DNA from 3 places in the Mesorhizobium sp. CNPSo 4670 genome. Region 2 is predicted to be linked to each of the others. Evidence: predicted binding sites of a transcription regulator. Region 2 holds the regulator's gene; each other region holds the start of a gene.

Region 1 (10,368 bases), on a different contig from region 2:
CCTGCTCGCCGACCACGAACTCAACGCATCGACCTTCGCCGCCCGTGTCGCGGCCTCCACCGGAGCGCCGATGGCCGCTTGCCTGCTCGCTGGGTTGGCGACATTGTCAGGCCCTCGCCATGGCGGCGCCGGCGAAGCGGTGATGCAACTGGCCGAGGATGCGGGGCGGCACGGTGCCGAGGCGGCGATCCGGCGCTGGCTCAGCCATGACCGGCCTCTGCCGAGCTTCGGCCATCCGCTCTATCCCGACGGCGATCCCCGCGCGGCGGCATTGCTGAGCGTGATCGACATCGATGATCTCTCTCAATCGCTGCGTGATGCGGCCCTTGCCGCGACCGGCGCGCATCCGAACATCGACTTCGCTTTGGCCGTGCTGACACGCGGCCTTGGCTTGCCGCGCGATGCACCGTTCCGCCTGTTCGCACTCGCACGCAGCGTCGGCTGGGCCGCGCACACGATCGAACAGGTGACAAGTGGAACTGTCATCAGGCCACGCGGCCGCTATGAGGGATTGCTGCCGCGATAGCACTATGCGCCGGCTAGCGGATCTTTCGATCCGAACCGCTCACGACATCGTGTCGAGCTTGCGTTGCATGGCGGCGATCTGATCCTTCAGATCCTGAAGGTCGTCGGGCTTTTCCGGTGTTTCCTTCCTGGCCGGCTCGGCCGGGGCCGCGGCTGGCGCGGAACCCGCCGGCGGGAAGGGCGTGAACAGCCGCATCGCATTCTGGAACATTTCCATGTTGCGGCGCGTCTGCTCCTCCAGCGCCTTGATCGGCGTGGTGATCTTCATCATGTCCAGCGGCGACTTGCCGAGCGCACCCTTCATCTGCTCGCGAAAGCGTTCCTGCTCCTTGGAGAAGGCAAGCATGGACTGTTCGAGGAAGCTCGGCACGATCATCTGCATCTGGTCGCCATAATAGGCGATCAGCTGGCGCAGGAACGGGATCGGCAGCATGTTCTGCCCATCCTTGTTCTCCAGCTCGAAGATGATCTGGGTCAGCACCGGATGGGTGATATCGTCACCGGTCTTGGCATCCTGGACGGTGAACTCCTCGCCCTTCTTGACCATCTCGGCGAGGTCCTCGAGCGTCACATAGGTGCTGGTGCCTGTGTTGTAGAGGCGGCGATTGGCGTATTTCTTGATGATGATCGGATCGTCTTTCGCGGCCATCTGCATCCTCCCCGGGACACCGGCGCCCCCGAGTAAGCCGCCGGTAACGATTGTGCCTTTTTTGAGGATATGCGCAAAAGCCTCACAATTCCAAGCAGTTTGTGCACTGCGGCATCATTAAATGCTGCATAGCAGGCAAAATATGCTGCGCAGCAACGGACAGAGTAGCGCCATCGCAAGGCGCCATGTGCTTGCAGCGCATGGGCGCCATGCCCATTTCAGGTTTGACTTGGGTTCTGGAAAGGGCAAGAAAAGTCCTCAACGACAGAACAACACCCTTGAAGCCTGGAGAAGAAAATGTCCGCTTCCATCGTCATTGCCAGTGCGGCGCGCACGCCGGTCGGCTCCTTCAACGGCGCTTTCGCCACCACCCCGGCGCATGAGCTCGGTGCTATCGTCATCAAGGAACTGCTGTCGCGTGCCGGTGTCGAACCAGGCGAGGTCGACGAGGTCATCCTCGGCCAGGTGCTGACCGCCGCTCAGGGTCAGAACCCGGCCCGCCAGGCATCGATCAATGCCGGCCTGCCCAAGGAAACCACGGCCTGGGGTCTCAACCAGGTTTGCGGCTCGGGCCTGCGCGCCATTGCGCTCGGCATGCAGCAGATCGCCACCGGCGATGCCAAGGTTGTCATCGCCGGCGGACAGGAATCGATGTCGCTTTCGGCGCATGCCCAGCACCTGCGCGCCGGCGTCAAGATGGGCGACTTCAAGCTGATCGACACCATGATCAAGGACGGACTGTGGGATGCCTTCAACGGCTACCACATGGGCAACACCGCCGAAAACGTCGCTCGTCAGTTCCAGATCACCCGCGACGATCAGGACCAGTTCGCGCTCGCCTCGCAGAACAAGGCCGAGGCGGCGCAGAAGGCCGGCAAGTTCAAGGACGAGATCGTCGCCGTCACCATCAAGGGCAGGAAGGGCGACACCATTGTCGACCAGGACGAGTACATCCGCCACGGTGCCACGCTCGACGCCATGACCAAGCTGAAGCCGGCTTTCGACAAGGACGGTACGGTGACCGCCGCCAACGCCTCCGGCATCAATGACGGCGCCGCCGGTGCGGTGCTGATGAGCGAAGCGGAAGCGGTGAGGCGCGGCATCACCCCGCTGGCGCGCATCGTGTCCTGGGCAACCGCCGGCGTCGACCCGCAGATCATGGGCACCGGTCCGATACCGGCTTCGCGCAAGGCATTGGAGAAGGCCGGCTGGTCGGTCGGAGATCTCGACCTGATCGAGGCCAACGAGGCCTTTGCCGCCCAGGCTTGCGCCGTCAACAAGGACATGGGCTGGGATCCCTCGATCGTCAACGTCAATGGCGGCGCCATTGCCATCGGCCATCCGATCGGTGCTTCGGGTGCCCGCATCTTCAACACGCTGGTCTTCGAAATGCGTCGGCGCGGCGCCAAGAAAGGCCTCGCCACCCTATGCATCGGCGGCGGCATGGGCGTCGCCATGTGCGTGGAAGCGCTCTAAGGATATCACCTGAACGGGCGGCGCGAGCCGCCCGGTCGGTATGCAGTGCCTGCCAAGCCCGACAACAGGGCGATATCAAAATAGGGGAAACGCATGACCAAGGTAGCAATCGTCACAGGCGGATCGCGCGGTATCGGCGCGGCGATCTCGATAGCATTGAAGAACGCCGGCTATTCGGTTGCCGCCAACTACGCCGGCAATGACGACGCGGCGGCGAAATTCAAGGCCGAAACCGGTATCCCGGTCTACAAATGGTCGGTCGCCGACTACGATTCCTGCACCGCCGGCATCAAGCAGGTCGAGGCCGATCTCGGTCCTGTCTCGGTGCTGGTCAACAATGCCGGCATCACCCGCGACGCCATGTTCCACAAGATCACGCGCGATCAGTGGAAAGAGGTCATCGACACCAATTTGTCGGGCGTCTTCAACATGACGCATCCGCTGTGGAGCGGCATGCGCGACCGCAAGTTCGGCCGCGTCATCACCATCTCCTCGATCAACGGCCAGAAGGGCCAGGCCGGACAGGTGAATTATTCCGCCGCCAAGGCTGGCGATATCGGCTTTTCGAAGGCGCTCGCCCAGGAAGGGGCCCGCGCCGGCATCACCGTCAATGTCATCTGCCCCGGCTATATCGCCACTGAAATGGTCAAGGCGATCGACGAGAAGGTGCTCAACGAGCGCATCATCCCGCAGATCCCCGTCGGCCGCCTCGGCGAACCGGAAGAGATCGCGCGCTGCGTTGTCTTCCTCGCATCCGAAGATGCCGGCTTCATCACCGGCTCGACCATCTCAGCCAATGGCGGCCAATACTTCGCCTGAAGCATTTCACTTCGTCTGAAGCATTCCAGGAAAAGTGCGAAGCGGTTTTTTGTCCAGACGGTAGAAGCGCCGATGTGGGTGGAGAGATCGACGGACCGGCAAACCGGTCCGTCATTCGCCGGCGACTTCATGCCTTCGACCTGCCCCACGCCGGCTGGTGCCCCATTACGGCACGCAGAGGTTAACAACCACCGGCTGCCCAGTGCAAAAGTGGCTTTGCAACCTGTGGATTCTCGGTGGATAAGCTGTTCGCAACACAAGATATTGGGGTGAACAAAACGGGAAGATTCTGGCATCGCCGATTCGTAGCCGATTCGTTCCGGCTTTGAGCGGAGTGTTAACGACAACAGCTGGAATCGCCCGTCAAATCCTTAACGCCGCTTAGGAAAGATCAACAATTTCATAATCTTGGATGAGGCTGGCCAAGGCATTCCAGTCGTTCGCCGGCAAAGGTTAACGACAGAGCTCGCCCTGCATGAAACGGGCCAGTTCGTTGATTCAGCATGTGGTGAGACTCATGGTCACAAAATCCATATGTAGCCGTGAACAAAAGCTGAATCTGGTCGAGTCACTGATTCGTCTCCGATTCGTTCCAGACTCGTTCCAACTGTTAATCCGCAACCATTCTGGAGCTTGACAGGAGATGACTTCGAGCCACCGGTGGAACATTCCGCTTTCGCTTCGCGCTCGAAATCCTTATGTGTCGCCTGTCATACGCGCCACTTGAGGCACGCTCCCGACAACGAGAGGCCAGAAAGCCTTATTTCCAGGTCGATGAACATCCAGTCGAAACATACCGAGCCGCTGATCCTGTCGGGCCGTGACGTGACCGCCGTGCTTGGGCCGACCAACACCGGCAAGACTCATCTCGCCATCGAGCGCATGGTGGCGCACGACAGTGGCATCATCGGCTTGCCGCTCAGGCTGCTTGCACGTGAGGTCTATGGCCGCGTCTGCGAAAAGGTCGGCGCCCACAAGGTCGCGCTGATCACCGGCGAGGAGAAGATTCAACCGCCCGGCGCCAAATATTCGGTCTGCACCGTCGAGGCCATGCCACGCGAGACCGACGCCGCCTTCGTCGCCATCGACGAGGTGCAGTTGGCCGGCGATCTCGAGCGCGGCCACATCTTCACCGACCGCATCCTGCATCTGCGCGGCCGCCAGGAAACGCTGCTGCTGGGTGCGGCCACCATGCACGGCATCCTCCAGCGCCTGCTGAAGGGCGTGTCGGTGGTGACGCGGCCGAGGCTTTCGCATCTTGCCTATGCCGGTTCGAAGAAGCTGACGCGGCTGCCGCGGCGCACGGCGATCGTCGCCTTCTCCGCCGACGAGGTCTACGCCATCGCCGAGCTGATCCGCCGCCAGCAGGGCGGCGCCGCCGTCGTGCTCGGCGCGCTGTCGCCTCGCACCCGCAACGCCCAGGTGGCGCTGTTCCAGTCGGGCGACGTCGACTATCTCATCGCCACCGACGCCATCGGCATGGGTCTCAACCTTGATCTCGATCATGTCGCCTTCGCCCAGAACCGCAAGTTCGACGGCTATCAGTATCGCAACCTGACGGCGGCCGAGCTTGGCCAGATCGCCGGCCGCGCCGGCCGGCATCTGCGCGACGGCACCTTTGGCGTCACCGGCCAGGTCGATCCGCTGGACGAGGATCTGGTCAAGAAGATCGAAGGCCACGACTTCGACCCTGTGAAGGTGCTGCAGTGGCGCACCGCGCATTTCGACTTCGCCAGTCTCGATGCGCTGAAACGCTCGATCGAGACCAACGCCCCGGTCGAGGGGCTGACGCGGGCACTGCCTGCCGTCGATGCGCAGGCGCTCGAGCACCTGTCGCGCGACGAGGATATCCGCGCACTCGCCACCAATGCCAAACGCGTGGCGCTGCTGTGGGAAGCCTGCGCGCTGCCCGACTACCGCAAGATCGCGCCGGCCCAGCATGCCGACCTCATTGCTTCGATCTATACGGACCTCGCCCGGCATGGCCATGTCGACGAAAATTACATGGCCGAACAGGTGCGCCGCGCCGACACCACCGAAGGCGACATCGACACGCTGTCGCATCGCATTGCCCAGATCCGCACCTGGACATTCGTGTCGAACCGGCCCGGCTGGCTGGCCGATCAGGCACACTGGCAGGAAAAGACGCGCGAAATCGAAGACAGATTGTCGGATGCGCTGCATGAGCGGTTGACGAAACGCTTCGTAGACCGCAGGACTTCCGTCCTCATGCGGCGCCTTAGAGAAAATACCATGCCTGAAGCCGAAATTAGTCCTACCGGAACCGTCCTTGTCGAAGGCCATCATGTCGGCGAGTTGCAAGGGTTCCGCTTCACCGCCGACCAGACCGCCGGCGGCGAAGACGCCAAGGCTGTGCGCACCGCCGCCCAGAAGGCGCTGGCCGCCGAATTCGAGGCGCGCGCCGAACGCTTCGGCGCTAGCGCCAATGGCGATATCGCGCTTGGCTCGGATGGCACGCTGCGCTGGATCGGCGCGCCGATCGGCACTCTGGTTGCCGGCGAAGACACGCTGAAGCCGCGCCTCGTGCTGCTGGCCGACGAACAGTTGACCGGCCCGGCGCGCGACAAGGTCGCGGCGCGTGCCGAGCGTTTCGTCAATTTCCAGATCGAGTTGCTGCTGAAGCCGCTGGTCGACCTGAAGAACGCCGACCAGATTGCCGGCATCGGCCGCGGCATCGCCTTCCAGCTGGTCGAGAATTTCGGCCTCATCAACCGCCGCGACATTGCCGAGGAGATGAAGTCGCTCGACCAGGAGGGCCGTGCAGCCCTTCGACGGCTCGGCGTGCGCTTCGGCGCCTACCATGTCTTCGTGCCGGCGCTGATCAAGCCGGCGCCAGCCGGACTGGTGACCTTGCTGTGGGCGCTGAAGAACGACGGCAAGGACAAGCCGGGCTTTGGCGACGTGGTCCATGCCCTCGCCTCCGGCCGCACCTCGGTGGTCATCGATCCGGCTTTCGACAAGACCTTCTACAAGCTTGCCGGCTACCGCAATCTGGGCCGCCGCGCCGTGCGCATCGACATTCTGGAGCGGTTGGCGGATCTGATCCGCCCGGCGACCAACTGGAAGCCTGGTCTCGGCCAAAGGCCGGACGGCGCCTATGACGGCCAGTCCTTCATGGTGACGCCGCCGATGATGTCGATCCTCGGTGCCACCGCCGACGACATGGAAGAGATCCTGAAAGGTCTCGGCTATCGTTCCGAACCGAAGCCGGCCGTCGAGGTCAAGGCGCGGCTCGAAGCGCAGGACAATGCCGCGCGCGAAGCAGCGGCAGCGAAGGCCGCGGCTGAAGAGGCTGCACGAGCCGAGCAGGCCAAGGCGGCGGAAGCCGTGGCGGTCGATGCAGTCGCGAAGGTTTCGGTCGATGGCTCGGAGCTCGCTGCCCCTGTTGAGGCCGTCGCCGAAACTCCCGCCGAAGTCGTCGCGGAAGCGGCCGAGCCGGTCGCGGAAGAACAACCCGAGGCGCCAGCCGAAGCCACGCAAGAAGCCGCAACAGAGGCCGTCGCCGAAGTGGCCGCCGAACCCGTGCTGGTTGCCGAGCCAGAGGCGGAAGCCGAACCTGTAGCGGCCGCATCGGCAGAGGCAGTTTCCGAAGCTGCGCCAGCAGCGGAAGCGGCGGCGGACGAGCCTATCTTGGTGGCCGATTCAGCCTCCAGCGAGCCCGTTCCGGAAGCCGAGGCGCCAAAGCCGATCCTGTTGTGGCGCCAGGGCCGTTTCGAACAGCGCCCCCGCCATCCCGGTCGCAACAATCGCTCGCGCAACGGACAGGCGCGCGGCCGGAACGACGCGCCTGCGGATGCCGCCGGCACGCCAGCGGCAGCGACGCCCGGAGAACGTCCGGCTCATGAGGGACGGCGGGACGGCACAGGCAAGCCGCGCTTCGACCGCTCCAAGTTCAAGCCCAAGCCGCAGGGCGAGGGTGAGCAACGGCGTGAAGGCCGCCCACAGGGCGAGCGTCCCGACCGCCGCGAAGGCCGGCCCGACTGGAAGGGCGGCAGGCCGGATGGCAAGGGTGGCGGCCCAGATCGGGCCAAGGGGGGCGGAAAGCCAGCTTTCCAGCCAAAGCCGCGCGAGGAGCGCCCGGTGCGCTTCGATCCGGACTCGCCCTTCGCCAAGCTCGCCGCTTTGCGCGACCAGCTGAAGAAGTAGGCTCGGGCTCGCGTCGATGGTTGCCCCAACGGCTGCCCGAGACCGCCAGCGCATCGACAAATGGCTGTTCTTTTCGCGCGCCGTGAAATCGCGGTCGCTGGCGGCGAAACTAGTGGTCGCCGGCCGGGTTCGCATCAATCGCGACAAAGCAGCGCAGGCCTCCGATCTGGTCAAGCCTGGAGACGTGCTGACCATCACACTTGATCGTCGCATCTTCGTCTGGAAGGTGCTGAACGCCGGCGTGCGGCGTGGCCCTGCCGAGGAGGCCCGCACGCTGTACGAGGATATCTCGCCGCCGCCCGCGCCGAAGGGCGAAGCCCCTCCCGATGCAATTCCGGCGCTGCGCGAGGCCGGCAGCGGCCGCCCGACGAAGAAGGAACGCCGCCAGACCGACCGCTTGCTTGGCGATGACTGATGTGTCGGCCAGAAAAGTGCGTAACGATTTTGGCGCAACGACACGCACAAAACGAACCCTGAACCCGGCAAAAACGACACTTCGCAGGACATGACCGATCCCTGCCGGGCCTGCCGTCTGGAATTCCATTTCGGAAACGCCGATGCCGCCAGGCATGGCTGCCCTTGCAAGCGGCGGATAAAGGCGTTACCTCACGGAAAAAGCCCAACAAAATGGGACGTTCCGGAGCCGACCGATGACCTATGTCGTGACCGACAATTGCATCAAATGCAAATACATGGACTGCATCGAGGTCTGTCCGGTCGATTGTTTCTACGAAGGCGAGAACATGCTCGTCATCCATCCCGACGAGTGCATCGACTGCGGTGTCTGCGAGCCGGAATGCCCGGCCGACGCGATCAAGCCAGACACCGAGTCGGGGCTCGACAAATGGTTGCAGATCAACACCGAATACGCCGAGAAATGGCCCAATATCACCGCCAAGAAGGAACCTCCGGCCGACGCCAAATCCTTCGACGGCGAGGCCGGTAAATTCGAGAAATACTTCTCGGCCGAGCCCGGCGAAGGCGATTGACAACAGGTCCACAAAGGCCCGTATTACGTTGGGTAAGAGGCAGGTCACATTAAGCGTCTTGACAGGCGGCGCCTAACTGTGGCCTTCGCTGATGCAGCAAAACCTTGATTCTTCCGACTTTTTGTGTTACATCAGTCAAACATGCCGGTGACACAACGTCGATTTATGGCGCAGACGCCCCAAATCACTGAAAGGTGAAAAACTCATTCCGGACCAGAGCGATCTGGGCCAGGCGGTCGCACTATTGCGGTTTGCCGGTCCCGGCTTTTCCGGATGGGTTCATCTGTTGTGCGGCTAACGGTCGGTTTCCCCGATCGCGCGAGTTCGGGCCGGCAGGACGCCGGTACCACAACAAGGAGTTCAGGGCGCAATGGCAACGATAACCCCGCAGAAGAAGTCCTCCGCTGCGCGTCACGGTTTCAAGACCGGTGAGTATATTGTCTATCCGGCGCATGGCGTCGGCCAGATCGTCTCGATCGACGAGCAGGAAGTCGCTGGGCATAAGCTGGAACTGTTCGTCATCGACTTCCAGAAGGACAAGATGCGCCTGAAGGTGCCGGTCGCCAAGGCGACCTCCATCGGCATGCGTAAGCTGTCGGAAGAGGATTATGTCGAGCGCGCGCTGAAAGTCGTGCAGGGGCGCGCCCGCGTGAAGCGCACCATGTGGTCGCGCCGCGCCCAGGAATATGATGCGAAGATCAATTCCGGCGACCTGATCTCGATCTCGGAAGTTGTGCGCGACCTCTACCGCGCCGACAACCAGCCCGAGCAGTCCTATTCCGAACGCCAGCTCTACGAGGCGGCACTCGACCGCATGGCCCGCGAGATCGCGGCCGTCAACCGCATGTCGGAAACCGAAGCCGTGCGCCTGATCGAGGTCAACCTCAACAAGGGCCCTAAGCGGGGCGCCAAGGCCGACAACGAGGAAGCCGAGCAGGAAGAAGCTGCCTGAGGCTTTTCACCTGCGAATCCATGAAAAACCCGGCCTCGTGCCGGGTTTTTTGTTTCTGGGAAGATCGGCTGAAACGAGGGCGGCGCCTACGCCTCGCCGCCACCCTCCTTCTCCGCCTCTTGCTTCAGCGTCGCAATGAAACGCTTGGTCCGCTGGCGTTCCGGATTGCCGAACAACACGGCCGCCGGGCCTTTCTCGACGATGACGCCGGCATCGAGGAAGACCACCTCCTGCGCGATCTTGGAGGCGAGGCGCAGATCATGCGTCGCCATCACCATGGTCGTCCCTTCGCTGGCGAGCTTGCCGAGCACGTCGACCACCTCTTGCGCCAGTTCCGGGTCGAGCGCCGAGGTCGGCTCGTCGCACAGCAGCACTTTCGGCGACGGGGCGAGCGCGCGAGCGATCGCCACGCGCTGTTGTTGACCGCCCGACAGGGTTGCCGGCCAGGCGTCGGCCTTGTGTGCCATGCCGACCTTTTCCAGCAAAGCGAGCGCCCGCTCGCGCGCCCGCTCCGTCGGCCATTTCAGCACCGTCACCAGTCCTTCCATGACATTCTCAATCGCGGTGCGATGCGGAAACAGCTGGAAGTTCTGGAACACCATGCCGGTCTGCAGGCGCAGGCGCTGGATGTCCCTGGCCGGGACCTTGCCGTCAGGGCGGAATTCGAGCGTCTCGTCACCGATCCGCACTGTACCCGATGTCGGGATCTCCAGCAGGTTGATGCAGCGCAGCAGCGTGCTCTTGCCGCCGCCCGAAGGGCCGACCAGCGCCGTCACGCTGCCCTCGGCGAT
Region 2 (10,368 bases):
TGATCTTGTACTCCTCGCACGGCACGGCGAAGCACATGTGCAGGAAGTTGGCGGCGAAGTTCAGCTCGTTCTTCGGGTAAATGAAGGGCTGGCCGATATGGTATTTGTAGGCCATCGCCGCGATCGTCGGCATCTTGGCGATCAGCCGCATGGAGGCAACCATGCGCTGGTAGGGGTCGGAGATGTCGGTGGAGTCGTGGTAGAAGGCCGACAGCGCGCCAACGACGCCGCACATTACTGCCATCGGATGCGCGTCGCGGCGGAAGCCGGTGAAGAAGCGCGACATCTGCTCGTGCACCATGGTGTGGCGCGTCACGCGGTAATCGAAATCGTCCTTCTGCGCCTTGGTCGGCAATTCGCCATAGAGCAGGAGATAGCATACCTCGAGGAAGTCGCCGTGTTCGGCCAACTGGTCGATCGGATAGCCGCGGTGCAAGAGGATGCCGGCGTCGCCGTCGATGAAGGTGATCTCGGACTCGCAGCTTGCGGTCGAGGTGAAGCCGGGATCGTAGGTGAAAGCGCCGGTTGTGCTGTAGAGCGAGGCGATGTCGATGACATCAGGCCCGACAGAGCCGCTTCGTACCTTGAATTCGTGAGTCTTGCCGGCGAATTCAAGCGTTGCCGTGGCCTCGTGGGTGTTGCCGCCCAAATCCAGTTTTTTCGCAGCTTCGGTCATTGCAAACTCCTTCTTGTTTCCTCATGCCGGCAAAGGCAAAATTCCGCAGAGCGACACGTCGAAATCACCGCAATGCGCGTATTCGCCACCGCATTCTAGGAGGTGCGTGCCAGATTGGGCCAAGGCCTAATGTTGCACTGCGAAACGCGCCTTTCAATGCCAATCTTCTTGGGCCAGTTCGCTCCTAATCGATTTGATCCGCTATGCGCGCCAGGCTTTCCTCGCGCCCGAGCACGCCAAGCACGTCGAACACACCCGGCGAGGTGCTTTTGCCAGTCAGGGCGGCGCGCAAAGGCTGGGCCACGGCGCCAAGCTTATGGCCGCCGGCCTGCGCATAGTCGCGCACCGCCGTCTCCGCCGCAGTGGCCGTCCAGTCACCTGACAGGGCGTTCAACGCTTCGTGAGCGCCGCGCAGGATCATGCGCGCGTCTTCGTTGAGCAGCAGTGCCGCCTTGTCGTCGATCGGCAGCGGCCGGGTGGCAAACAGGAAGGCGGCGCCGTCGACAAGCTCGACCAGTGTCTTGGCGCGCTCCTTCAGTCCGGGCAGCGCGGCCAACAGCTGCGCCTTGTGCGTGTCGTCGAGGCGCGCAGCAATAGCCGGACCGCCCTCGAGATAGGGCAGAGTGGCGATGAAGATGTCGAACAGCTCGGCATCGCTCATGCGGCGCATATGGACGCCGTTCAGCGCCTCCAGTTTGGCGAAGTCGAAGCGGGCGGCGCCCTTGTTGACGTCGCCGATGTCAAACCAGGAGATCATGTCCTTGACCGACATGATCTCGTCGTCGCCATGGCTCCAGCCGAGCCGCGCCAGGTAGTTGAGCAGCGCCTCCGGCAGGTAGCCCATGGCGCGATAGGCCTCAACGCCGAGCGCGCCGTGCCGCTTCGACAGCTTGGCGCCATCGGCGCCGTGGATCAGCGGGATATGCGACATAGACGGCACCTCCCAGCCCATGGCGTCGTAGATCACCGTCTGGCGGGCGGCGTTGGTCAAATGGTCGTCGCCACGAATGATGTGGGTGACGCCCATGTCGTGGTCGTCGACGACGACGGCATGCATATAGGTCGGGTTGCCGTCCGAACGCAGGATGATGAAGTCGTCGAGATCCTTGTTGGGGAAGCGCACCTCGCCCTGGACACGGTCGTGCACCACCGTCTCGCCCGCGGTCGGCGCCTTGATGCGGATGGCGCCCTTGGCGCCTGCGGGGGCCTCGGAGGGGTCCCGGTCACGCCAGCGGCCATCATAGCGGGGCGGCAGCCCCTTGGCGCGTGCTGCCTCGCGCATCGCCTCCAGCTCGGCCGGCGTCTCGTAGCTGTAGTAGGCCTTGCCCAAGCGCACGAGCTCCTCGGCCACCTCGCGATGACGCGGCGCGCGCTCGAACTGCGAGACGGCCTCGCCATCCCAGGAGAGGCCGAGCCAGGAAAGCCCGTCGAGAATGGCTGCGGTCGCGGCATCGTTGGAGCGCTCGCGATCGGTGTCCTCGATGCGCAGCAGCATCGTGCCGTCAGTGTGCTTTGCGTACAGCCAGTTGAACAGCGCCGTGCGCGCGCCGCCTATGTGCAGGTAACCGGTGGGCGAGGGGGCAAAACGGGTGACGACCTTGTCGGACATGAAACTCTCGGAAACCATCTGAAGCGGGGTGTGGTTGCGCGGACTTTCGCGCATTGCGCGTTCATGTAGCATAGGGTGTCGAGGGCGCAAGGGGCAGACCCGATGGCTGGACGGGGCTGGGGCTCGGATCAGGGCGAGGACGCCGCTATTGGCGTCAGCGAACGGTCCCTGTTTGCGATGCCGCTGCCGACTACGTCGCCACCGCCATCACCCATCTTGCCGGACCGCGGCAACCCGCCGTTGCAAGCGGATGTCTCCGCCCCCGTCCCTGTTGCCGAAGCCGGCAGGATCGTGCGCGTGCGCCGGCAAATCGGCCGGATATCACTGCCTCGGCTGCGCCACAGCGTGGCCACGGCAGGAAGCCTGGAGCTTGACCGAGGCGTAGCCTTCCTGCTGGTGCCGGTCTGTCTGGCGATCGGAGCGATCGGCTATTTTTCGCTGACGGTGGAACCAGATTTTGCAAAGCCTGTTGCGGTCGTCGTTCTGACGGGGCTCTGCGCGTTCGTCTCGCGTTCCTGGCCGAAAACCCATCTGTGTTTCATGGCTGTGCTGCTGTGCACGCTCGGCCTGCTCGCCGGCAAGGTCGAGACATGGCGGGCTGGAACGCAGATGCTGGGTTCGGAAATCTCGACCCAAGTGACCGGCCGCGTCGTCTCGCTTGACCAAATGGAGACCGGCCGCATCCGGTTGACCATCGACGTGACGTCGACCGCGAGGCCGAAATTGCGCTATGCGCCGGAGCGGGTTCGGCTTTCGGCACGAAAGATCCCGGCGGAGATCACCGCCGGCTCCCTGGTCACCGGCTACGCCAAGCTGTTGCCGCCCACCGGCCCGGTGAGGCCGGACAGCTACGACTTCTCCTTCGACAGCTATTTCGCCGGCATCGGCGGCAGCGGGTTCTTTCTCGGCAATCCAAAGCTTATCGCCGGCAATGACAACGACATGCCGCTGTCGGCCCGGATTGCCTCGGGGATAGAAAATGCCCGTGAAGCCATCGCCGACCATATCAGGGGCAGTGTCGGTGGGGCCGAAGGCGAGATCGCTGCGGCGCTGATCGTTGGTGTGCGCGCCGGCATTCCCGATGAGATCAACGAAGCGATGCGGCGCACCGGCATCTACCACGTCATCTCCATTTCGGGGCTGCACATGGCGTTGGTCGCTGGCACCATCATGATGCTGATGCGCAGCGCCTTCGCCCTGTTTCCGGACTTTTCCGCGCGGCGGCCGGTCAAGAAATACGCGGCCGCCGCCGCGCTTGTCTCGATCGCCGCCTATCTCGTCATCTCAGGCATCGTCGTTGCCGCCGAGCGCAGCTTCATCATGCTGGCGGTGATGCTGATTGCGGTGCTGTTCGATCGGGCGGCGCTGACCATGCGCAACCTGGCGATCTCGGCGATCGCGGTCATTGTGGTGTCGCCGCATGAAGTGGTCGGCCCAAGTTTCCAGATGTCATTCGCGGCGACCGCGGCGCTGGTCGGTGCCTATGCCGGCTGGTCTGATCATCGCGCGGGGAAAACGAGACCGCCGCCGCCACGGCGATCTCTGCCTGGCTTTCTCACGCGAAAATTCCTGTTGGCGATGGGTGGCCTTGCCATGACCTCCATCATTGCCGGCTCTGCCACGGCGCTTTTTGCCATCTGGCATTTTCAGCGGGTGTCGCCGCTCAGCCTGTTCGCCAATCTCGCCATCATGCCAATCGTCTCGCTGATTGTGATGCCTTTCGCCGTCCTCAGTGCGCTGGCGATGCCTTTTGGCGCCGATGGTCCCTTTCTTTACGTAATGGGCAAAGGCCTGACGGCGATGATCGCCATGTCCGGATGGATTTCCGAGCGCTCGCCGGTCGACGCGGTCGGGTTGATTTCGCAACAGTCCGTCCTGCTGGTGGCGATTGCCTTGGTCATCGCGACGATGGCGACGACATGGCTGCGGCTCGCAGCCCTTCCGTTCGCGCTTGCCGGCCTGTTGACCGTCTCGGACACGCGTGCCCCGGACGTGCTGATCTCGGAGGACGCCAGGCTGGTTGCGCTGCCGATCGGGGGTGGCGAACTCGCCGTCAGCCGGGCACGCCCGAACGAATTCACGGTCGACAACTGGAAACGCGCGCTGACATCCGAAACCATCGTCATGCCGGAGGTGTTCAGCAAAGGAGACGGGCAATTCGAGATAGCCGATGCCGCCGAGTTGCCGTCGGGCGCGCCTTTCTATTGCACATCGGGCGTTTGTCTCGCCAAGCATCCGTCCGGCGCGATCATCGCGCATGTCGAAGACCGAAAAGACGCCTGGATGGCCTGCGGCTTCGCCGACCTGATCGTCATCGATGACGCCACGGCCTATGACCCCTGTCACAATCCGCTGGTGCTCGTCATCACCAAGCGACAACTGGCCCGCAAGGGTAGCGCGGCCGTCTTCTTCGATCGCCAATCGGCGACCACGCCTGCGACGATGAGCTTCGCGGTGGACGGGTCATACCGGCCCTGGCACACGCAGCGCAAGTTTTCGCGCGAGGCGAGGGGCCTGCCACCCTACCGCAAACCCGAAAAGTCGGTCGCAAGCCCTGCTCAGTAGCGCCTGATCAGCCCGACGAGCTTGCCTTGCACCTTGACCCTGTCCGGTCCGAAAATGCGGGTTTCATAGGCCGGGTTGGCGGCTTCGAGAGCAATCGAGGCACCCTTGCGGCGGAACCGCTTCAGCGTCGCTTCCTCTTCATCCACCAGCGCCACGATGATCTCACCCGGGCTGGCTGTATCGGCATTGCGGATGATGACAGTATCGCCGTCGAAGATGCCGGCCTCGATCATCGAGTCGCCCTTGACCTCAAGGGCATAGTGTTCGCCGCCCATGATCATGTCCGGCGGCACCGAGATCGAATGCGTCTGGTGCTGGATGGCGTCGATCGGCACACCGGCCGCGATGCGTCCCATGACCGGGATCGACACGGCGGAGACCACGTCGTCGTCATTGCCGGCCGAAGGCATCCGTGAAGACGCAGGCTTGAGTTGCCGGCCAAGGCCGCCTTGACCGAGGCTGCCCTGGATGACGCTTGGCGAGAACTTCTTTGCCGCATTGAGGCCTGGCGCGATCGAATCCGGCAGCCGCAGCACTTCCAACGCGCGCGCCCGATTGGGCAGGCGACGAATGAAGCCGCGCTCCTCCAGCGCCGTGATCAGCCGGTGTATGCCGGATTTGGAGGCAAGGTCGAGTGCTTCCTTCATCTCGTCGAAGGATGGCGGAATGCCGCTTTCCTTGAGCCGTTCATGAATGAACATCAGGAGTTCGTGTTGTTTGCGCGTCAGCATGGCAGCCCCCAGGTTACCCAAAACCAGAATCGGAAAAACAAACCCAGAACAAACACTATCTGTTCCAGTTGTGTTCCGCAACCGTTTAAAGTTTAATGAACTTGTTAAGGTGGCTGAAATTATTTGGCGCCCCGGCGGTGGGTCGCGATCGACGCTTGCCTGCCAACGCCGAGTGCTTGGTTGGATTGAAATTGCTATGGTTAATGGCCTGTGGCCCACCCTGTGTCGGGCTTGGCCTCGGCCAACGCTGGAAGCTCGACAAGAGGGCTTGGTTCACTTCACCGGTCGTGGCTCCCGTGAACGAAAGGGAGCCAAAAAGCCAACTTTGGCGGAGGAATTGGCCATATCGGCCTTGCCTTGTTCCTCGTTGCATTACCGTTTGTTTGAGCTGCCATCGCCGGCGTGGACATAGACATGCAGCGTGTAGCCGATGTGGGCAACCATCAGGGTTTTCGCGCGCTCGATGTTGCGATCCAGCGCCGCTTCCATGAGCGCGGTATGATCTTTGATCGCGACGGCCTGGCGCAGCGCCTCCATGGCCTCTTCGTAGCCATGCTGGAGACCGGCGGCCGCACGCAAGGTTGGCGCCAGGCCAAGAAAGCGGTGATGGCGACGCAACTGATCCGCGATCGTGGAGTGGAAGGTCAGCAGCCAGGGGGATGTTGCCGCGCTGAGCAATGCCGCGTGGAAAGCCTCGTGCTTTTCATCCCATTCGTCGACCACGTTGTCGGACGGGTCGTCGACCGCGGTCCTGCTGCGCGACAGCCGATAGTGGGCAGCGACGACGGTGTCCTCCCATTCACGGCCGCCTTTCTCGATCGATTCGTGGAGCAGAGGCAGTTCAACCACCAATCTGGCGCGTGACAGATCTTCCAGCTCGTTGCGCGAGACCGGAGCGACGGCAAAGCCGCGATTGCTGATGGCGGTCACCAGGCGCTCGGCCTCCAATCGCGAGAGCGCCTCGCGCAGCGGTGTCCAGCCGATGCCGTAGCTGTTGCGCAACGCGCTAAGCTTGAGCGGTGCGCCGGGCTTCAGACGGGCGGTGAGGATATCGCGGCGCAGCAGCTTGTAGGCTGCTTCTGTCTTCGAGAAGTGCTCGTCGTCCAGCATTGCCGACCATCCGTACCAATTGGCCGGGTGATTATATATGAAATCCTTCCATTGCGTAAATTATATATAATGTTTGACAACACCCAAGGGACTGCCCATGATCGCGAACGGTTTCACCTGATATGTTCATCTGAGCACGCCCATGCGCGGGGATAGTCGACCATGAATGCAACTCCCGATCTCTCTGCAATCGAGGTGATGGACGCCGCGGACCCGCTACGCGCCATGCGCGATCGTTTCGTCTTGCCGCAAGGGGTGATCTACCTCGACGGCAATTCGCTTGGTGCGGCTTCACCCACCGTCTTCGACGAACTGAACAAGGCCGCGACACAGGAATGGGCGCAGGACCTCATCCGTGCCTGGAACACCGCCGGCTGGTTCGACATGCCGGTCGAGCTCGGCGACCAACTCGGACGCCTGATCGGCGCCGCGGCTGGCCAGACTGTGGTCTGCGATACGACGTCGATCAACATCTACAAGGTGCTACATGCGGCGCTCGCAATGCGGCCGGATCGGTCGCTCATCGTGGCCGAGGGCGACAGCTTCCCAACCGATCTCTATATGGCCGAGGGCGTAGCTTCGACGCGGCCCGGTACGATCCTGCGGCTCGAGGGCGTCGATGCGCCTGATATCGAGGACCTGATCGACGAGCGCGTCGCCGTTATCCTGGTCAACCACGTCAACTACAAATCCGGCCAGTTGCGCGACATGGCGGCGCTGACGCGCAGGGCCCATCAGGCCGGTGCGCTGATCGTCTGGGATCTCTGCCACACCGCCGGTGCGCTGCCAGTCGAACTCGACGGCGCCAATGCCGATTTCGCCATCGGCTGCACCTACAAGTACCTCAATGGCGGCCCGGGTTCGCCAGCCTTCATCTATGCCGCAGAGCGGCACCACGGTGATGTCTATCAGCCGCTCAGCGGCTGGTGGGGGCATGCGCGGCCGTTCGCCTTCGAACAGGGCTATGCCGCCGGCATCGGCATCCGCCGGTTCTTGTGCGGCACGCAGCCGGTGTTGTCGATGCGGGCGCTCAAGGGCGCCCTGGACCTCTGGAACGACGTCGACATGGCGGCGGTGCGCCAAAAGAGCATCGCGCTGACCGATCTGTTCATCCAGATGGTCGAAGCAAGGTGTGGCGCCTACGGGCTCGAGCTTGAAAGTCCGCGCAACGGCAACGAGCGCGGCAGTCAGGTGTCATTCATCCACCCCAGCGGCTACCAGGTGATGCGGGCCTTGATCGAGCGCGGCGTGATCGGCGATTTCCGCGCGCCTTCGACCATCCGCTTCGGTTTCACGCCGCTCTATGTCGGCTACAAGGATGTCTGGCAGGCGGTCGAGGTGCTGGAAGACATCTTGCGCACGGGTGCCTGGCAGGATGCGCGCTTCGCGGTCAAGACCGCGGTCACGTGAGTGTACGTCGCCCAAAAGCAAAGACAGATCAGAGCCGGGTGCGAACTGTCCAGAGTTCCGGAAACAGGACGACCTCGAGCATCTTCTTCAGGTAGGACGCACCCGACGTGCCACCGGTGCCGCGCTTTAGGCCGATGATGCGTTCGACCGTGGTGACGTGGTTGAAGCGCCAGCGGCGGAAATAATCCTCGAAGTCGACCAGCTTTTCAGCCAGTTCGTAGAACATCCAGTAGCGCTGCGGGTCGCGATAGACCGTCTGCCAGGCAACCAGGACCGCTTCATTCTCGGTGCGCGTCTCGCGCCAGTCGGCACGGTTGGCGTCGTCACCGATGTCGAATCCGTTGCGGGCGAGCAGCAGCAGCGCTTCGTCGTAGAGCGACGGCTCGGCCAGGATCGCCTCAAGCTTCCCGCTGAGGTCCGGCCGGTGCTTGTGCGGGCCGAGCATGGCGAGGTTGCGGTTGCCGGCCATGAACTCGATGGCGCGATACTGCCAGGACTGGAAACCCGAGGATTGGCCTAGCGCGTCGCGGAACTCTGTGTATTCGCTGGGTGTCATCGTCCGCAGCACGTCCCAGGCGTTGTTCAACTGCTCAAAGATGCGGGCGACGCGCGACAGCATCTTGAAGCTTGGCTCGAGGCGGTCGGCGCGGATCGAGCGGATCGCGGCACCGATCTCATGCAGGGCAAGCTTCATCCAGAGCTCGGAGGTCTGATGCTGGATGATGAACAGCATCTCGTCGTGTGCCGACGACAGCGGCGTCTGGGCCTCCAGCACTTTCTCCAGATGCAGATAGTCGCTGTAGGACATGCGCTCCTTGAACGACATCTGTGCGCCTTCGGATGCCGGATCGTATGGTTCGCTCAATTGATTTTCTCCGTGCGAAGCCGGAAGCGCTGGATTTTGCCGGTCTGCGTCTTGGGCAACGCAGCAATGAACTTCACAGATCGCGGATACTTGTAGGGCGCGATCGTCGCTTTGACATGGTCCTGCAGGCGCTTGATGGTCATCGCGTCAGGTGCCACACCTTGCACCAGCACGACATGCGCCTCGACGATCTGGCCGCGTTCGGCATCCTCAGCGCCGATCACAGCGCATTCAGCGACATCCGGATGCGCCAGCAGCGCCGCCTCGACCTCGGGGCCGGCGATGTTGTAGCCGGCGCTGACGATCATGTCGTCGGAGCGGGCGGCGAAATGGAAGAAGCCGTTTTCGTCCTGCGTGAAGGTGTCGCCGGTGAGGTTCCAGCCGTCGCGAACGTACTCCTTCTGCCTGTCGTCAGCCATGTAGCGGCAGCCGGTCGGGCCGCGCACCGCCAGCCTGCCGGTCGCGCCGCGCGGCACCTCGTGCATCTCGTCATCGACAATGCGCGCCTCGTAGCCGCCCACCGGCTTGCCGGTCGACGCAGGCTTCATATCGTCGAAGCGGTTGGAGATGAAGATGTGCAGCATTTCGGTGGCGCCGATGCCGTCGAGGATCGGCTTGCCGGTCTTTTGCGTCCACTCCTCGAAGACCGGGGCGGGCAAGGTCTCGCCGGCCGAAACGGCGACGCGCAGCGATGACAGGTCGGCACCCTCATCCATGGCCTTCAGCATGGCGCGATAGGCGGTCGGCGCGGTGAAGGAGATGGTTGCTTTGTAGGTCTCGATGATGTGGATCATGTTGGGTGGCGTCGCCTGTTCGAGCAGCGTCGCCGCCGCACCGAAGCGCAGGGGAAAGATGGCGAGGCCGCCAAGGCCAAAGGTGAAAGCCAATGGCGGCGAGCCCACAAAGATGTCGTCCGGCGTCACCTGGAGGATTTCGCGGGCATAGGCGTCGGCGATGATCAGGAGGTCGCGGTGGAAATGCATCGTAGCCTTCGGCACGCCTGTCGTGCCCGAGGTGAAGCCGAGCAGCGCGACGTCGTCGCGGCCAGTGTTGACGGCGCTGAAAACGACCGACTTGTCGAGGGCCGCCCGATCAAGTTCGGCATCATGATTGGCGGTGCCGTCGAAGCCGATGACCTGCTTGAGGAACGCGCTGTCCTTGGCGCAAGCGGTCATCTCGTCCATCAGCCTGGTGTCGCAAAGCGCGATCGTGATTTCCGCCTTGTCGACGATCTTGGCGAGCTCGCCGGCGCGTAGCATCGGCATGGTGTTGACGACCACGGCTCCGACCTTGGTGGCGGCCAGCCAGCAGGCGACCATGGCGGGGTTGTTGGCCGAGCGGATCAGCACCCGGTTACCCGGCTTGACGCCGTAGTTCTCGACCAGCGCGTGGGCCAGCCTGT
Region 3 (10,368 bases), on a different contig from region 2:
TGCCTGCCCCCTCCAGATAGCGCTCGATCTCCTCATGCATGCGCGTGAAGCGGAATTTCGTCGCGTCATAACCGACGTTGGATTCCGCGCCGGAAAACTTCACCACATGGGCAACACCGGCCTGCTTGCAGGCGTCGATGAAGCGGCACTGCGTTTCCGTCATGTCCTCGGCGGCGGTCGAAATCATCAGCAAGCGGTCGATGCCGTCGAGTGCAGCGCCCAGCGTTTCAGGCCGGCGCATGTCGCCCTCGACCAGTTGTATCCCGGCAAGCCCGTCGAGCCCCGCCGCCGAGGCACGGGCCGGGTCCCGCACCAGCGCCCTCATCTGATGCTTCTGCCGAGCGAACTCGCGCACGATGGCCTTGCCGTTAAGGCCCGTGGCGCCTGTCACCAGGATCATGGTCTTGTCTCTCCGTTCAGGATTGATGCGCCCGCCCTCTAGCGACCGCACGTTGAAGACGAAGAGACGCGGGCAAAGGATTCCGCCCAAACATCTTTTTATCGGCGAGATGCCTCCACCATGCCTCGGATCATGCCACCGGCGCGTAGCGGTTGACCACCATCCCGCAGGCATAGGCTTTCGAGCCGAGCAGCCGCAGGGTCTCGAACCCGCCCTGGTCGAAGATCCGCGGTCCCGCGCCCAGCACCGCCGGGTTGACGAACAGCTGGAACTCGTCGACCAGCCCGGCCGCGATCAGGGCGGAAGCGAAACCGGCGCCTCCGAAGACGGCCATGTTGCCGCCCTCGCCCGCCTTCAGCGCCTTGACCTCGCGCGGCAGGTCGCCACTGGCAGCAGTCGTGCGCTCCCATCGCGAGGCTTTGAGCTTGTCGCTCAGCACCACCTTTCGTGCTTCGACGATGCGCTGCGCAAAGGCGTAGAACGGATCGCGTGGAAACTTCTTCGCCGCATTGCCCCAATGGGTCAGGTACCCCTCCTCGGCCATCTTGCGGCTGAGCAGGATGGTGTCGACGCCGGCGAAAGCGGCGTTGAAGTCCCGCTTCAGCTCGTCGTCCCAGGCGCTGTCGTCGCCCCATTCCCAGAGCTGCCAGTGATGATCCTCGTTGGCGCCGACAAAGCCGTCGACCGACATCTGCATCTGCAGGATCAGTCTTTTCATGGTCATTCTCCTCGGTTTGTCCGACGCTGACGAATGCTTTACTTCTGGAACCATTTGACGCACGGCGGAGAACGATGTCAATAGTAAATTGATTTAAAAATGGAACCATAGAGATGTCGACCAAGGGAAAGTCCGGCTGTCCGATCAACCTGTCGCTCGAACTGCTCGGCGACCGCTGGACGCTGCTCATCATCCGCGACCTGATCTTCGCTGGAAAAAAGCATTTTCGGGAATTCCTGCAGTCAGACGAAGGCATCTCCTCGCGCACGCTGGCCGAGCGGCTGCAGACTCTGCAGGACGAAGGCATCCTCATCCGCAGCGACGACCCGACACACGGGCTGAAAACGGTCTACAGGCTGACCGAGGCAGGCATCGACCTGCTGCCCGTGCTGGCGACGCTCGGCGCCTGGGGCAGCAAGCACCGCAGGGCCGACGACAAGCTCGCCCGGATCGCCGAGGCTCTGGCGGCCGGCGGTGAAGCTGCGCTGGACCAGATGAAGGCGGCGTTGCGCGCGGAGCATCTGGCGAACATATGATCGCCGAAGCTCTGCCAAGGCAGGCGTTCCCTCGCGCCGATAAAAGGACAATCAGCGACCATCATACTCATCGTGAAGACGGACCCAATCGCCCAGCGTATGTGAGGGCCCATTTTCATTGCGGCCGACGGGAGTCAGGTCGAGATAGCTATATGTCCCGATCAGGTTCTCGCCACCACGGCCCCGCACCTGGAACGTACAATAAATCTTCCCATCGTCATCTTTGTAGAAAACGGTCGTACCACCACGATCTCTGCCTGACATCGCGACCTCCTCGAAATTGAATAACACCTTGCCCGAGTTGATCTGGTCCTCGGTGAACGATACTTGGAAGTCGAAATTGAAATCGCCTCCGAAAGACGACACCCAGTCAAACTGCCAATTCATCCGCGCCTTGAAGTCCAGTAGCTCGGCGAGAGGAGCGCGCGAGCAGACGGCCAGGGAGACGTCGCGATGCATCAGATGCTGGTTGGCGGCGTCGATGTGGTCGCAAAGGAATGAACAGCCGGTGCACCGATAGTCCGCATTGGGCGGAAACATGAAGTGATAAATGATCAACTGGCTGCGGCCCTTGAAGAGATCGGCCAACGATTTCCTTCCCTGGGTCGTATCGAAATCGTAGGGCTTGTCGATCCGAAGCCACGGCAGTGCCCGCCGGTCCGCCGCGAGTTGTTGACGCTGGCGCGTAAACGCCTTCTCTTTCCCGAGATGCGCTTTGTGCGCTTCAAACCAATCCGTGTAAGGCGCGATAATGTGGTTGGTCATGTCGTCCTCCTTCCGCACTCTGGCGTATGCTGACAGTCTCGTTGCCTGTCTTTAAGACGTTGTCGAAAACCGCGATCCGACGTCACCTGTGCAATTTGTGCTGAAGAACGCGGATGATAGCACCGGACGCCGACATTCTGCTTGACAGTCGTGCGTGCTTTGTTCTCTATATGTTCCTGTCTATCAGCAACTGCGGATGTGCGGTCGGGATGGAAACGACAGCCACCATCCTGCATGCCGATCTCGACGCCTTCTATGCCTCGGTCGAGCAGTTGCTCGATCCGTCGCTGCGCGGCAAACCTGTTGCGGTGGGCGGCGGTGTCGTGCTTGCCGCCTCCTACGAGGCGCGCGCCTTCGGGGTGCGCGGCGGCATGCCGGGGCGCAAGGCGCGCGAGCTCTGCCCGCAGCTGATCTTCGTCTGTGGCAATTTCAGCGACTACCAGCGTCTGGGCGACGCCGCGATCAAAGTGCTCGACGACTTCACGCCAGTGGTCGAGCGCATCTCCATCGACGAGGCCTTTGCCGATGTCGCCGGCTGCACACACCTGTTCGGATCCCCGCAAGAGATCGCCACGACCATCCGCCGCCGCGTCCGTGCAGAGCTCGGCCTGCCGATCTCGATCGGCGTGGCGCGCACCAAGCATCTGGCCAAGATCGCCTCGCAGGTCGCCAAGCCCGACGGACTGGTGGTGGTCGACCCCGGCACCGAGATCGCCTTCCTGCACCACCTGCCGGTCGGCCTGATGTGGGGCGTCGGCCCGGCGACAAAGGCGCGGCTGGCCGAAATCGGCATCGAGACCATCGGCCAGTTGGCCAGGACGCATAGCGGCGCGCTGACGCGGCTGCTCGGTCCCGCCGCTGGCGAAAAGCTGTCGGCGCTGTCATGGAACCGCGACCCGCGCAAACTGGAGACCAGGCGTCGGGCGCACTCGGCCGGCGCGCAATCGGCGCTCGGCCAGAAGCCCGCTATTGCGCGGGTCATCGTGCCCACTTTGCTGCATCTGGCCGACCGCGTCGCCAGTCGGCTGCGCGCCAAGGCTAGGCCCGGCCGCACGGTGACGGTGCGCGTGCGCTTTGCCGATCTCAGCGCGGTGACGCGCTCAATCACGCTCGACCAGCCGATCTCGGCGACCACGATGCTGGCCGAAATCGCCGGCGACCTGGTGCGCGGCGCGCTTGCCGACCACCCGTACGAGAAGACGATCTCGCTGCTGGCGATCTCGGTCTCGCATCTCGAGGAAAGTGCCGAGTTGCAACTCGAACTGCCGCTCGGCCTCGCCGACGAGAAGCACAGGCCGGGCACGCTGAAAGGCCTGGCACGCTTCGGTGCCGACCGCGCCATCGACAAGATCCGCGAGCGCTTCGGCAAGCAGTCGGTCGGCTACGGCACTGTGGCGCTGGAGGCCGCACGCTCGGTGCCCGACGAATTCAGGGAATTGGCGCAGAAGGAGCTCTGAGGGCAGCCGAAGCCATTCGTGCCCTGCATATGACCGCGCAAGTTGTAACTGGTAGCGGCAAAGAGTGACTTGATTTCAGGCCCTGGCTATTCGAGTAAGGTGTAGCGGCCACAAGCCATGGAATGCGATGTTCACAGCCTTCATCGTTTGCGCGTCAGTCACAGCTCTCAGCGCGGTCGTCAGTCTCGGTTTCTCCTTGGCTGCCGCCATGAACGAAACCGGCAACGCCCGCACGATAGCATTGTACGGTTGTGCACGCAGCGTGGCTTTGGTGGTCGCGAGCGCCGTGCCATTTTTCACAGGTTCGACGGAATGGCTTGAAGCCATCGCCTGGATAATGATCCTTGTGCAGGCCGGGGATGCGGTCATAGGTGCCACGATCGATGATCGGATGAAAACGTTCGGCCCGGCCAGTGCATCGCTCGCCAACCTTCTTGCCCTACTATGGCTCATCCAGTCTGTTCAATGAGACGACGACACACAGCCTAAGCGCACGTGTGTTCCTCTGCCATTCAACGCCATCCTTGTGGCTGCCTGTTTCAGCCCCTGATCGCCTTGCCGGCCTGCTGCAACAGCTCAAACGCCGCGAAACGCTTGGCGTGCCAGCCAGCCAGCGATGCGTCGGGATGATAGACCTCGCCGAGTTCCGACATACCCGCCATGGCCGTTACCAGCTCCTTGTAGGCGCCAGCGGCGACGGCGCCCAGCATCGCCGAGCCGAGAAGCACCGGCTCCGGCGAGGTCGACGCCACCACCACCATCCCAGTGGTATCGGCAAGCAGCTGGCGCACCAGTGGGCTTTGGCCGGCGCCGCCGCTGACGACGATAGTGTCGACGGGGATGCCCTTGTCATGCTCGGCCCGCACGATCTGGCGCGCTCCGTAGCCCAGCCCGCAGACGCCGGCGACATAGAGCCCGACCAGGCTGTCGAGGCTGGTGTCGAGATCGAGCCCGGCAATCAGCGCGCGCGCATCCGGGTCGGCGAAAGGCGCGCGGTTGCCGAGGAATTCCGGCACGACATGGATATCGCCGGCCAGCGCCGGCGTCGCTGCGGCGCCCCCACGGCTTTGTGCCTGCAGCGACAGCCAGGCGCTGAGGCCGAGCCCCTCGGCCTGCGCTGTGGCCGCCGCTTCGCCGGCCGCCGGGTGCATGCACACCAGATGGTCGATGGCCGCGCCTGCCGCCGATTGACCGCCCTCGTTCAGCCACAGCCCCGGCACCATGGCCGAGAAATACGGACCCCAGACGCCGTCGACGAAGGCCGGTTCGGCGGTCGACGACAGGGTGCAGGCCGAGGTACCGAAGACATAGGCCATGCGCGACAGGACACTGCCGAAATCGCCGCGCGCCCCGACCGTGCCGACACCGCCGGCATGCGCATCGATCAGCCCGGCCGCCACCGCGGTGCCGGGGGCAAGGCCAAGGTCGGCCGCCGCCTGCGCGGTCAGTCCGCTGCCGAGCGATGCTCCCGCCGGTACGATCTCGGTGCCGATGCGCGCAAACGCCTCGTCGGCCAGCGCGCCGAGGCCGATGTTGCGGAAATAAGTCTCATCCCAGCGGCTCTCATGCGCCAGATAAGTCCATTTGCAGGTCACCGTGCAGACCGAGCGGGCAAGGCTGCCGGTCGCCCGCCAGGTCAGGAAATCGGCGAGGTCCAGGAACTGCCAGGCTGCGTTGAAGGTGGCGGGCATGTTTTCCGCCAGCCACAAGAGTTTTGGCGTCTCCATCTCCGGCGAGATGACACCGCCGACATACCTCAGCACCGCCGCGCCGCTGCGGTTGATGCGGCGCGTCTGCTCGATCGCGCGGTGATCCATCCAGACGATGATGTTGCGTTCGGGATTGTTGGATGGGCCGACCGGCAAAGGCGCGCCGCCCTCGCCCAGCACCACCAGCGAACAGGTGGCATCAAAGCCGATGCCGGCGATCGCTTCCGGCGCTATGCCGGCCTGGGCGACGGCGGCGCGGGTGGCAATGCACACCGCCCGCCAGATGTCGTCGCTCGACTGCTCGACGATGTCGCCGGGCTCGCGCCAGACCTCGATGTCCTGCTTGGCCGAGACGAGCAGGTTTCCCGCCTGGTCGAACACCCCGGCCCGCGCGCTGCCGGTGCCGACGTCGATGCCGAGATAGTGAGGCATGGGGGAACCTTTGGTTTAGCGAATAGCGAATAGCGAATAGCGAATAGCGAATAGCGAGGTAAGTCGTTGATTCTCGGATGGAAACCAACTTCCTATCCTATCAATACTCCTCTTCCCTCTTCGCTACTCCCTACTCCCTATTCCCTACTCGCTACAAATCATTGCTTTGCGGCAGGATCACCAGATCCCGGATCGTCACGTTGCGCGGCCGGGTCAGCATGAACATCACCGCCTCGGCGACCTCGCGCGGCTGCATCAGGCCGCCGGCGGCGAGCTCTTCCTCAAGCTTGGCCTTCGGCCAGTCGTCGACCAGCGCGGTCACCACCGGGCCCGGCGCCACCGCACCGACGCGCAGGCCGTGCTTGGCCACCTGCCTGCGCACCGTGTGGACGAAGGCCTGCACGGCGTGCTTGGACGCGGTGTAGATCGGCTCCCAGACCACCGGAACCAGTCCGGCGATCGAACTGGTGACGATGATGTCGCCGGTCTTGCGCTCGACCATATGCGGCAGCACCGCGTGGATCGAGCGGAACACGGCGTTGATGTTGAGGTTCAGCATGCGGTCCCAGGTGTCGGGATCGCCGGTCAGCACCTCGCCGCCGACATAGGCGCCGGCATTGGCATGGAAGATGTCGAGCTGCCCGGCCTTTTCCAGGATCTGCGGCATCATGGTGGCGACGCTTGATGGCTGCATCAGGTCGATCACCAGCGGGATCGCCTTGGGGCCGAGTTCGGCGCACAGGCTGTTCAGCGTCGCCTCGGCGCGGTCGACCAGCACGACGCTGGCGTCCGCCGCCAGCATGTATCTTGCGCATTCGAGGCCGATCCCCGACGCCGCCCCGGTGACGGCCGCAACTTTTCCGGACAGTTGAGTCATATCTCTCTTCCTGTTGATGGGTTCAGGCCCGGCCATGGGAAACACGCGAACGGCGGGCCAGCGAGTCGACGATGACTGCGATGGCAAGCACGGCGCCTGTGATCATGTACCGAAGCGACGAGGACAGATCGAGCAGCGTCAAGCCGCTGGCGATCGACTGGATGACGATGATGCCGAGCAGTGCAGAATAGGCGCTGCCGCGGCCGCCGAACAGGCTGGTGCCGCCGATGACGGCCGCCGCGATGGCGTTGAGATTGACGTCGCCGGTGCCGGCCTGTTGGCTGGCCGAGGCAAGCCGCGCCGCCGACAGCACGCCGCCGAACGCGGCCAGCATCGAGCACAGCACGAAAGCGCTGGAATAGATCAGCCGTACATTGATGCCGGCGCGCCTTGCCGCCTCGCGGTTGCCGCCGACCGCCGACATCGAGCGGCCCCATTTCGTCCGCGTCAGCGCGTAGTGCATGGCAATGACCAGGCCGACGAACAGGCCGAACATCCACGGGATGCCGCGCGCCTGGTTGAGATAGAAGACGATGAGTTCGAGCACGATCGTGATCGCCACCGCCCGCGTGACGATGCCGCCGGTAGAAGGTGCCGACAAGTTGGCGGCGCGGCGGCGCGCAACGGTGCGCAGGCCGGTGACCAACATGACGATGCCGGGCACCGCCGCCAGCCCGAACGACATGAATTTCGGCATCACCAGCAGCTGGCCGAAATCCACCAGGTTCGAGCCGTAAGGCAGGTTGATCGAGCCGGTGGAGCCGAGGATGTAGAGCTGCAGGCCAAGCACCGCCAGAAGGCCGGCCAGCGTCGAGACGAAGCTCGGCATGCCGAGCCTATTGAACAGCAGCGCGTAGAGCGCGCCGATGAAGCCGCCCACGGCGACCGCGGCCAGGATGGCGAGCGCCACCGGCCAGCCCTGGTTGACCCACAACGTGCCGACCAGGGCGGAGGCAAAGCCGCTGATCGAGCCGACCGACAGGTCGATCTCGCCGACCATCAAAACGCAGACGATGCCGAGCGCGATGACGCCGACGGTGGAGGAATCGAACAGCAGGTTGACCAGGTTGCTGCTCGACAGGAAGATCGGATTGATGCTGGCGAACACCGTCCAGATGATAACCAGCCCGACGATGACCGGCAGCGAGCCGAGGTCGCCCGAGCGCACGCGGTCGACGAAGGCGCGGATACTGCCGCTCAAGCCCGCCTCGTGCTTGACGCGCACGTCTGCGCGGTCGAGCTGCGGCGGAGCTGCCTGTTCCACTTGACGGCTCATAGGCGTGGCTCCTGGATTTGATCCTGTCGCGCCTGCCGGCGCTCGGCGCGCCGCGACACCGAATTGTTCGACGCGCCGGTGATGGCGCTGACCAGCTCCTGGTTCGAGGCGTCTGGGGTGAAGATACCGTTGTTGCGGCCAAGCCGCAGCACGACGATGCGGTCGGCGACGGCGCGCACATCCTCCATGTTGTGGCTGATGATGACGACGCCGAGGCCGCGGTCGCGCACCCGCTCGATCAGGTTGAGCACTTCCGCCGTCTGCGCGACGCCAAGCGCCGCCGTCGGCTCGTCGAGCAGGATGAGCTTGGGTTCGAGCAGCAGCGAGCGGGCGATCGCCACGGTCTGGCGCTGGCCGCCCGACAGCGACGCGACCACTTCGCGCACACTGGGGATGCGCGCTGACAGCTCGTTGAGCAGCGTCCAGGCGCGCACTTCCATCGCCACCTCGTCCAGCCGCAGCGGGTTGAGTTCGCGGCCGAGGAAGATGTTGGCGACGATGTCGAGGTTCTCGCACAGCGCCAGGTCCTGGAACACGGTGGCGATGCCGAGCGTCAGCGCCGCACTCGGGTCGGCCAGCGTCACCTGCTTGCCGCGATAGCTGACGGTGCCGGAGCTCGGCTGATGCACGCCGGCCAGGATCTTGACCAGCGTCGACTTGCCGGCGCCGTTGTCGCCGACCAACGCCACCACCTCGCCGGCATGGACATCGAGATCGATGTCGGTGAGCGCCGAGACGGCGCCGAAATTCTTCGAAATGCCGCGCAGGCTGAGCACCAGCTCGCCTGTCGGAACCGGTTCGTCCGGGGTATCGATCATGCCTGGAATACCTTTCAAGAAAGGACCGGTCAAAAAAGCGGGTGGGCGCTGCCTGGCCGCCGCCGGAGCCTGTTCCACCCCGATGCATTCGGGGTGGGGCTCAGCCTATTGTTCGGCCAGGCAGCGGGACGGGGCAAGGGTCGCGGTCAGTTCCCGATGCCCAGCTTCTTGCAGCCTTCCGCGTAGCGATCGACGCAGAGTTCGGCCGCGGAGTTGATCTTCTTGTCGATGATCTCGGCCTTCAGGTTTTCCTGCGTCACCACCACCGGCGTGAACAGCTGCGAGGGCGTATCGTACAGCGTCATCTCGGCCTTCGGCGTCTCGCCCGAAAGCAGCTTGATGGCGACGTTGGCAGCGGCCGCCGCCACGATCTCGCTCGGCTTGGAGATGGTATTGTACTGGTCGCCGGCGATGATCAGCTGCAAGGCGGCGATCGTCGCGTCATTGCCGGTCACCGGCGGCACCGGATCGACGCCGGCTGCCTTGAAGGCCGCGATCGCGCCACCACCGGTGCCGTCATTGGCGGCGACGACGCCGAGGATCTTGGGCCCGAAGCGGGTGATCTGGCCGCCGGCCCATTGCTGCGCCTTCGGCGGCGCCCATTCCGGCGTGTCGTATTCCGCCAGGATCTGGTAGCCGCTGTTGTCGAGGCCTTCATGGATGCCCTTCTTGATCAGGCCTGCCGCCGCGTCGGTCGGTGAGCCGTTGATCTGCAAAACGCCACCCGTGGCCGGATCGACCTTGAGCGCCTTCAGATGCGCGACCAGCGAGTCGGCGATAGCCTTGCCGATGCCCTCATTGTTAAACGAGACATAGAAGTCGGCCGGTGCGGTGGGGATCGGCCGGTCATAGGCGATGACCTTGATGCCCTGGCTCTGCGCCAGCTTGACCAGGGAGGCGGCGGCGGTCGAGTCCACGGGATCGAGCACGATCGCCTTGGCGCCCTGCGAGATCACCGAGTTGAACTGCTGCTGCTGGCGCGAGGCGTCGGCATCGGCGTTCTGGTAGAGCACCTTGCAGCCCGGGCACAGCTTCTTCATCTCGGCGGCAAAGCCGGGATAGTCATGCTGTTCGTAGCGGGTCGAGGCCTGGTCGGGCATCAGGAAGGCGACGGTCGCGTCGGTAACCTCGGCGGCCCTTGCGATCGCGGCGGTGCCGGCCAACAGCGACAGCGCAATTGCTGCCATGCCGGCGGACTTCAATGAAGATGAAAATCGGGTCATTCGGTCTTCTCCGTTTCTGGATATGGTTGTAAGAAGGTCGTTGACTGCTTTGTTGCGAAGACACGCCTCCGCCCTCGCCCCAACTGCAATTGGGAACCAGGGCCCGGCGCTGGCCTCGTGGCCGCGCCGACATCCTCCTCTGACGAAGGATTTCAAG

The links. The regulator LexA, encoded in region 2, represses DNA repair genes until DNA is damaged. The targets are predictions, from matches to a motif close to TGTTCNNNNTGTGTTCNG.
Region 1: the regulator LexA is predicted to act here: its motif matches at 4,058-4,075, upstream of AC0ZT5_RS11815 (helicase-related protein).
Region 3: the regulator LexA is predicted to act here: its motif matches at 2,580-2,597, upstream of dinB (DNA polymerase IV).

What each region holds. Positions count from the first base shown of each region.
Region 1 covers NZ_JBWJFQ010000005.1:192,510-202,877, forward strand. The annotation lists gene AC0ZT5_RS11795 (citrate/2-methylcitrate synthase) at 1-526, shown strand, start outside; gene phaR (polyhydroxyalkanoate synthesis repressor PhaR) at 566-1,174, opposite strand; gene AC0ZT5_RS11805 (acetyl-CoA C-acetyltransferase) at 1,472-2,650, shown strand; gene phbB (acetoacetyl-CoA reductase) at 2,744-3,469, shown strand; gene AC0ZT5_RS11815 (helicase-related protein) at 4,244-7,636, shown strand; gene AC0ZT5_RS11820 (RNA-binding S4 domain-containing protein) at 7,653-8,051, shown strand; gene fdxA (ferredoxin FdxA) at 8,287-8,625, shown strand; gene AC0ZT5_RS11830 (CarD family transcriptional regulator) at 8,996-9,577, shown strand; gene AC0ZT5_RS11835 (amino acid ABC transporter ATP-binding protein) at 9,664-10,368, opposite strand, start outside.
Region 2 covers NZ_JBWJFQ010000002.1:55,310-65,677, reverse strand. The annotation lists gene gltA (citrate synthase) at 1-676, opposite strand, end outside; gene gltX (glutamate--tRNA ligase) at 861-2,285, opposite strand; gene AC0ZT5_RS03700 (ComEC/Rec2 family competence protein) at 2,388-4,850, shown strand; gene lexA (transcriptional repressor LexA) at 4,844-5,581, opposite strand; gene AC0ZT5_RS03690 (GntR family transcriptional regulator) at 5,954-6,691, opposite strand; gene kynU (kynureninase) at 6,854-8,101, shown strand; gene kynA (tryptophan 2,3-dioxygenase) at 8,130-8,966, opposite strand; gene AC0ZT5_RS03675 (AMP-binding protein) at 8,963-10,368, opposite strand, start outside.
Region 3 covers NZ_JBWJFQ010000003.1:88,052-98,419, forward strand. The annotation lists gene AC0ZT5_RS06740 (SDR family oxidoreductase) at 1-400, opposite strand, end outside; gene AC0ZT5_RS06745 (dihydrofolate reductase family protein) at 531-1,118, opposite strand; gene AC0ZT5_RS06750 (winged helix-turn-helix transcriptional regulator) at 1,232-1,654, shown strand; gene AC0ZT5_RS06755 (DUF899 domain-containing protein) at 1,706-2,419, opposite strand; gene dinB (DNA polymerase IV) at 2,629-3,876, shown strand; gene AC0ZT5_RS06765 (hypothetical protein) at 4,004-4,345, shown strand; gene AC0ZT5_RS06770 (FGGY-family carbohydrate kinase) at 4,416-6,017, opposite strand; gene AC0ZT5_RS06775 (SDR family oxidoreductase) at 6,169-6,894, opposite strand; gene AC0ZT5_RS06780 (sugar ABC transporter permease) at 6,917-8,170, opposite strand; gene AC0ZT5_RS06785 (ATP-binding cassette domain-containing protein) at 8,167-8,988, opposite strand; gene AC0ZT5_RS06790 (ABC transporter substrate-binding protein) at 9,135-10,211, opposite strand.